Regions from separate parts of the Colwellia sp. MB3u-4 genome, predicted to be linked through region 2. Evidence: predicted binding sites of a transcription regulator. Region 2 holds the regulator's gene; each other region holds the start of a gene.
What was found. Region 2 encodes sigma-54, which starts transcription at its own class of promoters, with help from an activator protein. Its sites were predicted from a motif close to GTTGGCACGNNNNTNGNNT; they were not measured.

Region 1 (3,217 bases), on a different contig from region 2:
TTTTGTTTGCTCTTTGGTTTGTGCTTTTTTTTGCGTGCCTTTAGCAACACGTAAGGCTTCATTTTGTACTTCGTTGGACACTTTTGTTGTCACTTGAGCTGTCAAAGTTAGACTCCTTAATTATTTTTAATCATTATCTAATGATTGTATAATGCCATTATTAACACAATACTTTAACCACAAAGCGTATTAGTTTATGGTTGCTGCGGTAAACTATCGGCAACTAATTTGATTAATACCTATAATATAGAGACAAGCATGAGCGATTCACTTAGCACCGCAAAAAACCAAATTACACAAATGTTATCAATGCAAGATGCGATGAATTCACGGGTTAGCGAAACCTGGCGAGATAACAATTATGAATGGTATCGTGCCATTTGGGTTGAATGTGCAGAAATGCTAGATCACCATGGTTGGAAGTGGTGGAAACACCAAGAAATTGACATTGCACAAGTACAATTAGAACTGGTTGATATTTTTCATTTTGGCTTAAGTTTACGCTTAATGACTGGCGACTCAATTGAAGACATTAGCCAGACCTTAGCCACTGAATTAGGCCAAAACAGTGGCGAGCAAGATTTCAAAGTTGCTTTAGAAGCCTTGGCATCGAAAGCCCTTAGTGATAAAGCCTTTGATGCCTTAGCATTGGCGGACTGCATGCGCTTAATGTCGATGGATTTAAACGAGCTGTTTCGCCAATATGTGGGTAAAAACACCTTGAATTTCTTCCGTCAAGATCACGGTTATAAAGAAGGTAGCTATATTAAAATTTGGCCTGGTGGTGAAGATAACGAAGTGTTAGCAAACTTAGTTAATACCCTAGACGCCAGCGCGGTTGATTTCCAGCAACAACTTTATGTCGCATTAGAAGCTAAGTACCCAAAGTAGTACAAGTAACATAAGTGAAGAAATTAAAATAAAACACTGTAAATCAGTGAGTTGCTTGCCACTTTAACTGTAGTTAATTTTATTAATGCACTACTCAGCAGATAACACCATCTCTGGCTCATTTTTTGCTTTATCTAGCTAACTAAGATAAACGTCAAAAAATTGAACTGCCGGAGATGTATATGGAACTCATTCTATTTGCCATGATCAGCCTAATTGTTATTGTTGGTGTGCTTGTTAGCCGCTTAAACGATAATAGTTTTCCCTTTCCTTTCGATCGTAAAACTGCCCTGTTTACGCCCGCAGAAAAAAACTTTCAAAACCTGGTTGAGCAAGCAATGGGCTCAAGGTATCGCATTATTAATCGCGTTAAACTTGCCGATATTGTTAGCATTCGCAATGGCGTATCAAATCGAGCAGGCCAAACAGCAACAAATAATGCTAATAGCAAATATTTAGATTTTGTTATTTGTGAACGCGATAGCATGAAATTACTCGGCGTCATTGATTTAGTTGACACCCAAGGTAAAGGCTACAAGATTAAAAAAGACTGGTTTGTTAGCGGTACACTTGAAGCAGCAGCCATTCCACATATTCGTATAAAAGTGAAAGCCAATTACACTATCGATGAAATTCGCAGCTGTATTAATAGCCGGATATTAGGTAATAATGCACCTACACAGGCACCAAAAGTCAAAGGTCGAATTATTCCTGCGCCTTTAGTGAAAGCTCGTCCAAAACCATCCGGTGTATTCACCTCTTCAGCCGCGCAAGCAATGTTGGCAAAAGATACGCCCGCTATGGCTAGACAGGTTTCTTCTGCTCAAGTAGCAGCATTACCTCACTAAGTTTATTTATTGCCTGGGTATCAGGTGCCAAATAAAAGCTAAAGCAGACATTGTTGTCTGCTTTTTTGTTGATAAATACCCGCTCCACTGAAAGCGCTGATTTCAGCGTTAAGCGAAGCAATCAGCTGAAGGCGCAAGACTTGATAAGCGCTATGCTATTTTCAAATATTGTTAAAAGATTTTATACGCAAGTCGCGCTATAATCCGCCCATAAACCTTGGCGAAATCTATTCGCTAAAATTTTTACAGGATAAAAGTTAATGAAAGCAGGCATTATAGGCGCAATGGAGCCAGAAGTTGCAATTTTAAAAGCAAAGTTAGTCAATGGCCAAACATCCACGCATGCTGGATACACCTTTTATCAAGGGCAGTTAAATGGCTCTGACGTGGTTATTGTGCAATCAGGTATTGGCAAAGTAGCGGCCGCCTTAGCAACCGCGATACTTATTGATAAATTTCAGCCCGATTACGTGGTTAATACCGGCTCTGCTGGTGGTTTTGACCATGCACTTAAAGTGGGCGATATTGTCATCAGCTCAGAACTGCGTTACCACGATGTTGACGTGACCGCTTTCGGTTATGAAATAGGTCAATTACCGGCTAACCCACCGGCCTATATTCCCCACCCTGAACTTGTTGCCGCGGCAAAAGTGGGTATAAGCTCACTTGATAATGTGCAAACTTTGGTTGGCTTAATCACCACAGGTGATACCTTTATGACTAAAGATGAAGACATTGCCAAAGCTAGAGCTAATTTCCCCACTATGGCGGCAGTGGAAATGGAAGGAGCTGCTATTGCACATACCTGCCATCAGTTTAATATTCCTTTTGTGGTGATTCGCTCAATGTCTGATATTGCCGGCAAAGAGTCGCCAAGCTCGTTTGAAGCTTACCTAGAAACCGCATCGATTAATTCTTCTAAGTTAGTCATTAGCATGTTAGATGCGTTAAAAGGTACAACACTAAACTAATGGCAAACCTGAGTAATATACTAACCAGCTCAGAGCTGTATTCTGCCGCTATAACGCTATTATTGCTCATAGCGTTAAAAGCATTGATCAGTCAGTTTGTTACTCAGCAACCGTTAGCTTTTTTCAATTTTTACTGTCAGCGCCTTGCCGACAAAGTGAATCAACAAAGTAGTACTCCACGCCAACAAAAAATTTCAGGCTTAATCGCTATTTTAGTAACTTTAGTGCCATTAATGACGATTTTATCGCTATTTGAAATGTTTATTGAAGTGCCTTGGCTTTGGCAGGCGTTATTACTTTACTTTGCATTAGGCAGCTTCGGGTTAACTAAAACCTGCAAAGGGGTGGCACGAGAGTTAGTTGCCAATAACCATTACCAAGCAAAACAAAAAATAGCGCCCTATTTATTACGTGATACCCAGCAACTATCGCCGTTAGGCGTGAGTAAAGCCTGTATTGAAATGCAAGTGCTACGTAGCTCACAATTACTGGTTTGCGTTGGCTTTT
Region 2 (3,217 bases):
CATGAGTTTATCTGGCGGTGAGCGCCGACGAGTTGAAATAGCCCGGGCATTAGCTGCAGATCCTAAATTTATATTACTGGATGAACCCTTTGCCGGTGTTGACCCGATTTCAGTAGGTGATATAAAAAAAATTATCCTACACTTAAAAGATCGTGGCATAGGTATATTGATCACAGATCACAATGTGCGAGAAACACTTGATGTTTGTGAGCATGCCTACATCGTTAGTCATGGCGAACTTATCGCTGAAGGTAATTCAAAGCAAATTCTTGCAAATCAACATGTAAGAGATGTATACCTTGGTGAACAATTCACGCTATAGTGAATAAAACCAATTGAATTAATGAATTTGAATAGGGAAAAGAAAACGTAAATGCGTCCTACTCTGCAACTCCGTATCGGACAACAGTTAACGATGACCCCGCAATTGCAGCAGGCGATCAAACTGTTGCAATTATCAACTTTGGATCTTCAACTAGAGATTCAAGAAGCACTTGAAAGTAATCCTTTGCTTGAAGTTGACGAAACGCACGATAACAATTCAGAAAGTACCCCTGACCATTTAGAAGCAGGATATTCGGTAACGGTAGGCGAAAACTCAGCAGCATCCTCTGATGGCAGCGAAGACTCCACTCCCTCGATAGACGAAATTAGCTCCTCTGAAGGTTTAGCAAAAACAGACATCCCCGAAGAACTCAACAGCGATAGCACATGGGATGATAACTTCAGTGCTGGTGTTAGTAGTGGCGGTGTTGGTCATGCCTCAGAAGATTATACTTATCAAGGTGAAACGAAAGACTCATTACAAGACCATCTAATTTGGCAAATGGAACTAACGCCCTTTACTGACACTGATAGAACCATTGCCATTGCCATTATTGAAGCCATAGATGAAGCAGGTTATTTAACCGTTTCAGCCGAAGAGATCTTAGAGAGTGTCGGTATTGATGGTGTAGAACTTGATGAAATTGAAGTGGTGTTAAAGCGTATTAACGTATTTGACCCCATTGGTGTTGCTGCCCGTTCAATTCCAGAGTGCTTGCGTATTCAGCTCAATCAATTTGCTAAAGATACCCCTTGGTTAGCGGAAAGCAAAATCGCTGTCAGCGAGTATATTGACTTGCTCGGTAATCGCGATTATCGTCAATTGATGCGTAAATTACGCTTGAAAGAAGAGCAATTACGCGAAGTTATTCGCCTAATACAAAGCTTAGATCCCCGTCCAGGTGATAGCGTCATCAAAAGTGAAGAACAATATGTTATCCCAGACGTGTCTGTTGAAAAGAAAAACGGCCGCTGGACAGTAGAGCTCAATCCTGACACTGCCCCTAAACTATCGGTTAATCAGCAATACGCCGCTATGTCTCGTTCAATGAAGTCATCTACTGATAATCAATTTATTCGCTCTAACTTGCAAGAAGCAAAATGGTTTATTAAAAGCTTAGAAAGCCGTAACGAAACACTTTTAAAGGTTTCAAATTGTATTGTGCAACGCCAACAAGGCTTTTTTGAACACGGACCTGAGTCAATGCGCCCTATGGTATTGAACGATATTGCCGAAGCCGTAGATATGCATGAATCAACCATTTCTCGTGTGACCACGCAAAAATATATGCACACACCTAGAGGGATTTTTGAGCTTAAGTACTTTTTTTCTAGCCACGTAAGTACTGAAAACGGCGGCGAATGTTCATCAACGGCTATTCGTGAATTAATTAAAAAGCTAGTGGCTGCCGAAGTACCTGCAAAACCACTCAGCGACAGTAAAATGGCAGATATTTTAGCAGAACAAGGTATACAAGTGGCAAGGCGTACCATTGCCAAATATCGAGAGTCACTTTCTATACCGCCATCAAATCAACGTAAAAGCCTATTGTAGGCAGTTTTATTCAGCCAATAAAGAGGATTGAAATATATGCAAATTAATCTTACTGGACACCATGTCGATGTTACCGATTCATTACGTGATTATGTCAATGGCAAGTTTGAAAAACTAGAGCGTCACTTTGATCATATCAATAATGTACATGTAGTATTAACGGTAGAAAAACAGAATCAGATTGCCGAATCAACGGTGCACTTAAGTGGCACTGAAGTTCATGCTAAGGCACAACATAGTGACATGTATGCATCGATTGATGCATTAATTGACAAGCTAGATCGCCAAATCTTGAAATATAAAGGCAAAATCAACAAACATTAGCGCCATTTCGCTATAGGTCTTAGAAGTTTATGAAGTTGCAAGACATCTTAACCCCGGACTGCACTATTTGTGCAGCACCGGGTGCCAGTAAAAAACGTATATTAGAATATTTAAGTCGCTTGGCCGCCGATAAACTCGACAGCCATGATACTTTTCAGCTTTTAGAAAGTTTAGTTAAGCGTGAAAGATTGGGCTCAACGGGCATAGGTAATGGCATTGCTATACCTCATGGCCGTTTAGAAAATGCTACGCCTACGAAACCTATTGCCGTGGTTATTACCACAGAACAAGCGATTAATTTTGACGCTGTTGATCATCGTCCCGTTGATATTTTTATCGCCTTATTTGTTCCTGAAGAAGAATGCCAGAGCCACTTGAGTACGCTGCAAAGTATCGCAAAAATTTTTCGTAACAAGCAATTTTGCAAGCAAGTGCGTAAATGCCAAAGTAATCAAGAACTGTTTCAGTTAATACAACAAGCGAGTTAAACACGGATGAAATTAATTATTGTAAGTGGCCGTTCAGGCTCAGGGAAAAGTGTTGCACTGCGTGTTTTAGAGGATTTAGGTTATTATTGTGTTGATAATATCCCTGTCAACTTGTTACCCGCACTTACCCATACGGTGATTAATGATTATGAAAATGTTGCCGTAAGTCTCGATGTTCGTAACCTGCCAGCCGATCCTAACGACGTACCCGAAATTATTGAATACCTGCCCAATGCAGTAGAATTGAGCATACTGTATTTAGATGCTGATGATAGTGACCTTATTCGCCGGTTCAGTGAAACGCGACGTTTACATCCGTTGATCAAGCAAAATATTGCGCTAGACCAAGCCATTGCCTTGGAGAAAAAATTACTTGAGCCCATTTCCAGTCGGGCAGACTTATACATCAATACCAGTCAACTAACACCACACCAACTCGCTGACTTAGTTAGAGAGCGAATTCTGGGTAAAACGTCTGGTTCAATGGTGGTTGTGTTTGAATCATTTGGTTTTAAACATGGTGTAC
Region 3 (3,217 bases), on a different contig from region 2:
AAGCGAGCATAAAAGTTTAATTGCATCGCAATCGTAAACCTAGGGTCTAATTGGGCATCTTGGGGCAAGGCTGACAAACGCCCAAACAGCGCTGAATTTCCAGGGGCATGTCCTAATATACTAATCTTGCCTGATGATGGCTGAATATAGCCACATAACAAGCTGAACAAAGTGGTTTTACCTGCACCATTAGGGCCCACTAAAGCCACTGGCGCACCTTTTTCTAAGGAAAACTCAACCTTGTTTAGGGCTGTTTTATCTCCATATCGTTTCGTGACTTGTTGAACATCGATAATTAAACTCATAGTGATGCCCTCTTCATCAGGAAATGGCTGGTCATTAATAACAAAGTGGTCTGTATTAAAGGTAATAAATATTGGCTAGTTACCATGTTATTTTGCGATAAAATACTGCTTATTTGCTCACCTGGAAACAGCCAGTTTAGATAAAAAACTTGGCCAAATTGATATTGAATAAAAGCAAGCACCAAGGGGCCTAAAGCAAAAAATAATGTGGCGGCAACTATCGCCAGTCGCGCTGAATTAACCAAGTTATTAAGCAATGCCATTAAGGCAATAAACGGCATAACAACAATTAATAATTCTAAAGATAATTTAGCACCTATCTGTAGGCTGGCCGATAAAAGTGTTACATCTCGCACACTGGCTAATACAGTTGTCGCTATTGAGGTCAGCAATATTAATATCGCTATAATAAGCAGCTGACCTAAATAACGCCCTAATACTAACTCGGCTCGGGTTGTTCTTAGGGTGATAAACCTTAATGTGCCACGATGCTTATCTGAACAAAACTGATCGCTACAGACCAATAAAGCAAAGCTTGGGAAAAAATATACCGCCACCAACCAATAAATAGCGTATTCAGCGACCGGCCAATCTAACAGTGCCGTTAGTCCCAGAGCACCAAACAGTTGCGACGCCATGCTTTCAAATGAAGGCGAAATAACCATTGAAGACGCAGAGCCAACAAAATAATACAAGATAATAAACCAGATTGTGGCAAAGGCTGATAACGCCAATAAGCCACGCTTAGTGGTAAACAAACGTAAAAGTTCAAAAGTAACTAAGCACCAAATTCTCGAGCAACTTATCTTCACATCACACCATAATAACTGTTATTTTTTAATAGATTAAAGTTAAAAGCAGTGAAATGCGAGTCATTAGTATAAATACCTTAAAATATTGTCAGCTTTTTTTACAGTTCAAAAAAAACATAAACATAACTAACTGTAAGTAAAGAACAAAGTATATCGGCCTGCTTTTTGCTTAACGCGTTGTATATGTCGAAAATATTAATATACATTTAATAAAGAATTATAGGAGTAGATTAATGAGGTATTCGTTCACAAGGCTAATGATGGCAGGATTGTTATTACTCTCTGGGTCTGCATTAGCAAGTACCACAACCGCAGGTTTTGGTCACGTAAATGAAACAAGAAGTAACTTTAATCAGTTTGATGTTAACGTCGATGGCGTAACTATTAATGTCTCTGGCTGGTCTGATACCGCTAATTTATCAACCGATCGTAGTCAAGACAGTGCAATTAAACGCGCTGTAGATTTTGATAAATTTAATGGTGGTTGGTCTATGCAAAATCAAGACGAACAACATGGTGGTTACTGCAATACATACAGCCATTCTGCAGATAATTTTGGTACTTGTGGTTATAAAGACTATGACTTCTTTCTATTGTCTTTTTCTGAAGCAGTATCATTAGTCAGTGCAAGCTATAGCTGGATAGCAAAAAGTGCAAGCCAAACCCAAGTCAGTGTAGCAGCGTTAGATAATTCAGTGTTGACTAATTTTAACAGTTTAAATAACAAAACTTGGGCTGGCTTAGCAAGTGGCCATACCCTAAAGTCAGATTATGCTCAAGTCGAAAATGCTAGTGGTTATTACTCAAATTTTCATGGTAATACTCAGGACCAGTATTCAACTATGTGGTTAATTGGCGCATTAAATTCTGTATTTGGTGGTAATGCCGCATGGGAAGGTAATGATGGAATGAAGCTATCTGGTGTTTCTTTCAGCAAATCAGCTAGTGATCCAGCGCAAGTACCTGAGCCTAATACGATAGTCATGTTTTTAATCGCGTTAATCTGCTTAGTGCGTTTTGGTAAACGCCGCACTTAACCCTGATCAATAAAAAAGATGGCTTTGACCATCTTTTTTTCATTTCTGCTCGCGTATTATTTTTACTAAAAATTCTATTATAAAATTTTCAATATCAACACTACTTTTAAAGAAACCCGAGGTACTATGCGCTATACCGTTTTAATATTGTCAATGATGGTCATTCCTTTTAGTTATGCAAGTTATGCCAGTTATGACTATGAAAAAGCCCACATCGCATTTAATGCCAGTGAAATAGAAGCGGCTTATATACATCTAAAAAATGCTTTAAAAAATACGCCTGATGACTTACCCAGCCAATTATTAATGGCAAAAATACTACTACAAAAGCATCATTACACTGACAGCGCAAGCTTATATCAAGAAGCGTTAAGCAATGGTGCCGACATCAATTTAATATTAAATGAATTAGCTAACGCATTGATGTTATCTAAACAATACCAACAAGTGGTTGCATTAAACGATTTAGGAAAGTTAGATAACAACAACCACTTACAATGGTTATTATTAGCTGCTAATGCCTATAGTGCTTTAGGCGAAATAGAAAAAACCAACTTATATGTACAACAAGCCTATGTGATAGCGCCAGATAACATTAAGGTACTACAAAGCCTCTCCACTCATTTTTTAGCGCAAAAAAAACACCTCCAAGCAAATGAAAAAATAACCCACCTGTTATCTTTATTTCCTGAAGATGCAAAAGGTTGGTATTTGCAAGGGCAATTACACATAGCCAAATTTGAATATAAGCAGGCCTTAATCGCATTGGAAAAAGCCTATCAGCTTGCGCCATTAGACCCCTTTATTCAACGTACACTTGCTAATGTATATACCGGTGAAAATCGTATAAATGATGCCTTAAGCATTATTAATTTAGTGCTAAAAAATAGCCCTGAAGACCCCTTCGCACTCTTACTAAAAAGCCGACTGCTATCAAATAACCATCAAGAAGCAGAGTCTCGCTTAATTTTAGACGACATCAGCAATCGCTTATCTTTACTGAGTGATGAAGACAAGCAAAGTAATCAGTCGTTGCTCTATGTCGCTAGTGTCAGTGCTTATG
Region 4 (3,217 bases), on a different contig from region 2:
GGTTTAGGGCTATCAGAAAAAACCAGTACCCCTTGCTCGCTGCGCCAGACATAAACTTGAGCAGAGCCTGCAAATACAGTAAAAGCCTGCGTTAGTAAGAGAATAAAAATGAAAAAACGTGCAGTATGAATCAAAAATAATATCCTTTTTAAAAATGTTCAAGCTTAATCTATCCAAATAATATCAAATTTACCACAAAAAAAGCTCACCGAAGTGAGCTTTTTACTTATCTATCTATTTGTAACGTTATACGCTGTAGTACATATCAAATTCAACTGGGTGAGTTGTTAAGTTCAATAATTCTACTTCGCCACGTTTGATACCTATGTAGGCGTCGATCATGTCTTTATCCATAACACCACCTTCAGTTAAGAAGTCCATGTCATTTTCTAAGGCATCTAATGCTTCAGTTAACGAAGTGGCTACTTGTGGAATTTCTGCTGCTTCTTCTGCAGGTAAGTCATATAGATCTTTATCCATGGCATCGCCAGGGTGAATTTTGTTTTTAATACCATCAAGACCAGCCATCAACATAGCTGAGAAGCCTAAGTAAGGGTTCATTGTTGGATCAGGGAAACGCACTTCGATTCGCATGGCTTTTGGTGATGGTACAATTGGAATGCGAATAGATGCAGAACGGTTACGTGCTGAGTAAGCTAGCATTACAGGTGCTTCAAAACCAGGTACAAGGCGCTTGTATGAGTTAGTAGAGGCGTTAGTAAAAGCATTTAGTGCTTTAGCATGCTTGATGATACCACCAACATAGTAAAGTGCCATTTCAGATAATCCGCCGTATTTATCACCAGCAAATAAGTTAACACCGTCTTTAGCAAGAGATTGATGAACATGCATACCTGAACCGTTATCACCTACTAATGGCTTAGGCATGAAAGTTGCTGTTTTACCGTAAGCGTGTGCAACGTTGTGAACAACATATTTATATATTTGCACTTCATCGGCTTTTAATACCATAGTATTAAAGCGACAAGCGATTTCGTTTTGACCTGCAGTCGCTACTTCATGGTGATGCGCTTCAACCACTAAGCCCATTTCTTCCATCACTAAACACATGGCTGAACGAAGATCTTGTGATGAATCAACTGGTGATGTAGGAAAATAACCGCCTTTTACACCAGGACGATGTCCCATATTGCCTTCTTCGTATTCTGTACCCGAATTCCAAGACGCTTCTTTATCATCTATTTTATAAAATGAACCACTCATGTCTGTGTGGAAACGAACATCATCAAAAACAAAAAACTCTGGCTCTGGACCAATTAAAACGTTATCTGCAATGCCGGTACTACGCATGTAATCTTCAGCGCGTTTTGCCACTGAACGAGGATCACGGCTATAGCCTTGCATTGTTGTAGGTTCAAGGATGTCACAACGAACATTCAAGGTAACTGCTTCAGTAAAAGGGTCAAGTACTGCAGATTCAGCAATAGGCATCATCACCATGTCTGATTCGTTAATACCTTTCCAACCTTGAATTGAAGACCCATCAAACATTTTGCCGTCTTCAAAAAAATCTTCTGTTACTTGATGATGAGGAATTGAAATGTGTTGCTCTTTACCCTTGCTATCAGTAAAGCGTAAATCAACAAATTTGACGTCATGTTCTTTAATTAGATCTAAAACTGCGTTTGACATTGAATGTCTCCAGTGTAGTTAGTGCTTAAATGCTCAAAAACTTAATTCTCTATTACTTGTGCTTAAGCGAATACTGTGCCAAAGCTAAAGTCATTGAAATATATGATTTTTATGTTTTTTATTAATTTAATCTGCACCATTGCAGTGCGTTGTTTGCTGTATTTTGGTGCGTATACTCTGATCTGATCATCGGCAGTATAACAACTGAATAATATTTTGTTGGTTATATTTTTCTATTGCGGTGTATTTGCTGAGACTTGTACTGTATAATATGCGCCCAATTGTAGCCCTATTCGTTAATTTGCTTAAAGTAGCAATAAACGAAAGTAACAGCGAGTAACGCCTGTGTTAGATAAATTAAGAAATGTAGCAATTATTGCTCACGTTGACCACGGAAAAACCACTTTAGTTGATAAATTATTAGAACAGTCAGGTACGCTAGACGCCCGAGGCGGTCTAGAAGAACGTACAATGGACTCAAATGATATCGAAAAAGAACGTGGTATCACAATCTTAGCTAAAAACACGGCTATTAACTGGAATGGCTACCGTGTAAACATCGTAGATACTCCTGGCCATGCTGATTTTGGTGGTGAAGTTGAACGTGTAATGTCAATGGTAGATTCAGTTTTACTGATAGTTGATGCACAAGAAGGCCCTATGCCACAAACGCGTTTCGTTACGAAAAAAGCGTTTGCTCAAGGTTTAAAGCCAATTCTTGTTATTAACAAAGTTGATAAGCCTGGTTCTCGCCCTGATTGGGTTATGGATCAAGTTTTTGAATTATTTGATAACCTTGGTGCAACTGACGAACAACTTGACTTTAAAGTTGTTTACGCTTCAGCAATCAATGGTTGGGCCACGCTTGAAGAAGGCGCAACTGGTACCGACATGACTCCTTTATTTGATACTATTCTTAAAGAAGTGCCAGCACCAATCGCGGATCCTGAAGCTCCGTTCCAAATGCAAATTTCTCAACTTGATTACAGCTCTTACTTAGGTGTAATTGGCGTTGGCCGTGTTACACGTGGTTCAGTTAAGCCGAATCAACAAGTGACTATTAAATTAGCGACTGGCAAAGTTCATAACGCTAAAGTAGGTAAAGTGTTTGGTTACTTAGGCTTAGAAAGACTGGATATCGAAGAAGGTTTTGCTGGTGACATTATTGCACTTACTGGCTTAGGCGAATTAAAAATATCTGATACTGTTTGTTGTCCAACAGCAGTTGAAGGTTTACCAGCGTTATCTGTTGATGAACCTACTATCAATATGACGTTCCAAGTAAATACCTCACCATTTTGTGGTAAAGAAGGTAAATATGTTACTTCACGTAACATCAAAGATCGCTTAGAAAAAGAGCTTGTTCATAACGTTGCTTTACGTGTTGAGGAATTACCTGATGCTGATAAATTTAAAGTGTCGGGCCGTGGTGAACTTCACCTAGGCATTTTAATTGAAAACATGCGTCGTGAAGGTTTTGAATTAGCGGTATCACGTCCTGAAGTTATTATTCGTGAAATTGATGGTGTAACACAAGAACCTTACGAGAACGTAACTATTGATG

Region 1: a site for sigma-54 is predicted at 1,004-1,022, ahead of H4J61_RS05545 (DUF2726 domain-containing protein). Genes of this name have one in related genera too.
Region 3: a site for sigma-54 is predicted at 1,270-1,288, ahead of xdp1 (exosortase-dependent surface protein XDP1). Genes of this name have one in related genera too.
Region 4: a site for sigma-54 is predicted at 1,718-1,736, ahead of glnA (glutamate--ammonia ligase). Genes of this name have one in related genera too.

The regions. Positions count from the first base shown of each region.
Region 1 covers NZ_JACGVE010000074.1:11,647-14,863, forward strand. The annotation lists gene H4J61_RS05535 (DUF2956 family protein) at 1-93, opposite strand, end outside; gene H4J61_RS05540 (dUTP diphosphatase) at 259-891, shown strand; gene H4J61_RS05545 (DUF2726 domain-containing protein) at 1,074-1,739, shown strand; gene mtnN (5'-methylthioadenosine/S-adenosylhomocysteine nucleosidase) at 2,000-2,710, shown strand; gene H4J61_RS05555 (cobalamin biosynthesis protein) at 2,710-3,217, shown strand, end outside.
Region 2 covers NZ_JACGVE010000068.1:22,374-25,590, reverse strand. The annotation lists gene lptB (LPS export ABC transporter ATP-binding protein) at 1-322, shown strand, start outside; gene H4J61_RS03830 (RNA polymerase factor sigma-54) at 374-1,879, shown strand; gene hpf (ribosome hibernation promoting factor) at 1,916-2,203, shown strand; gene ptsN (PTS IIA-like nitrogen regulatory protein PtsN) at 2,233-2,691, shown strand; gene rapZ (RNase adapter RapZ) at 2,698-3,217, shown strand, end outside.
Region 3 covers NZ_JACGVE010000088.1:219,847-223,063, reverse strand. The annotation lists gene H4J61_RS15195 (ABC transporter ATP-binding protein) at 1-305, opposite strand, end outside; gene H4J61_RS15190 (hypothetical protein) at 302-1,117, opposite strand; gene xdp1 (exosortase-dependent surface protein XDP1) at 1,351-2,154, shown strand; gene H4J61_RS15180 (tetratricopeptide repeat protein) at 2,281-3,217, shown strand, end outside.
Region 4 covers NZ_JACGVE010000062.1:28,107-31,323, reverse strand. The annotation lists gene H4J61_RS02460 (DUF4124 domain-containing protein) at 1-134, opposite strand, end outside; gene glnA (glutamate--ammonia ligase) at 247-1,653, opposite strand; gene typA (translational GTPase TypA) at 1,999-3,217, shown strand, end outside.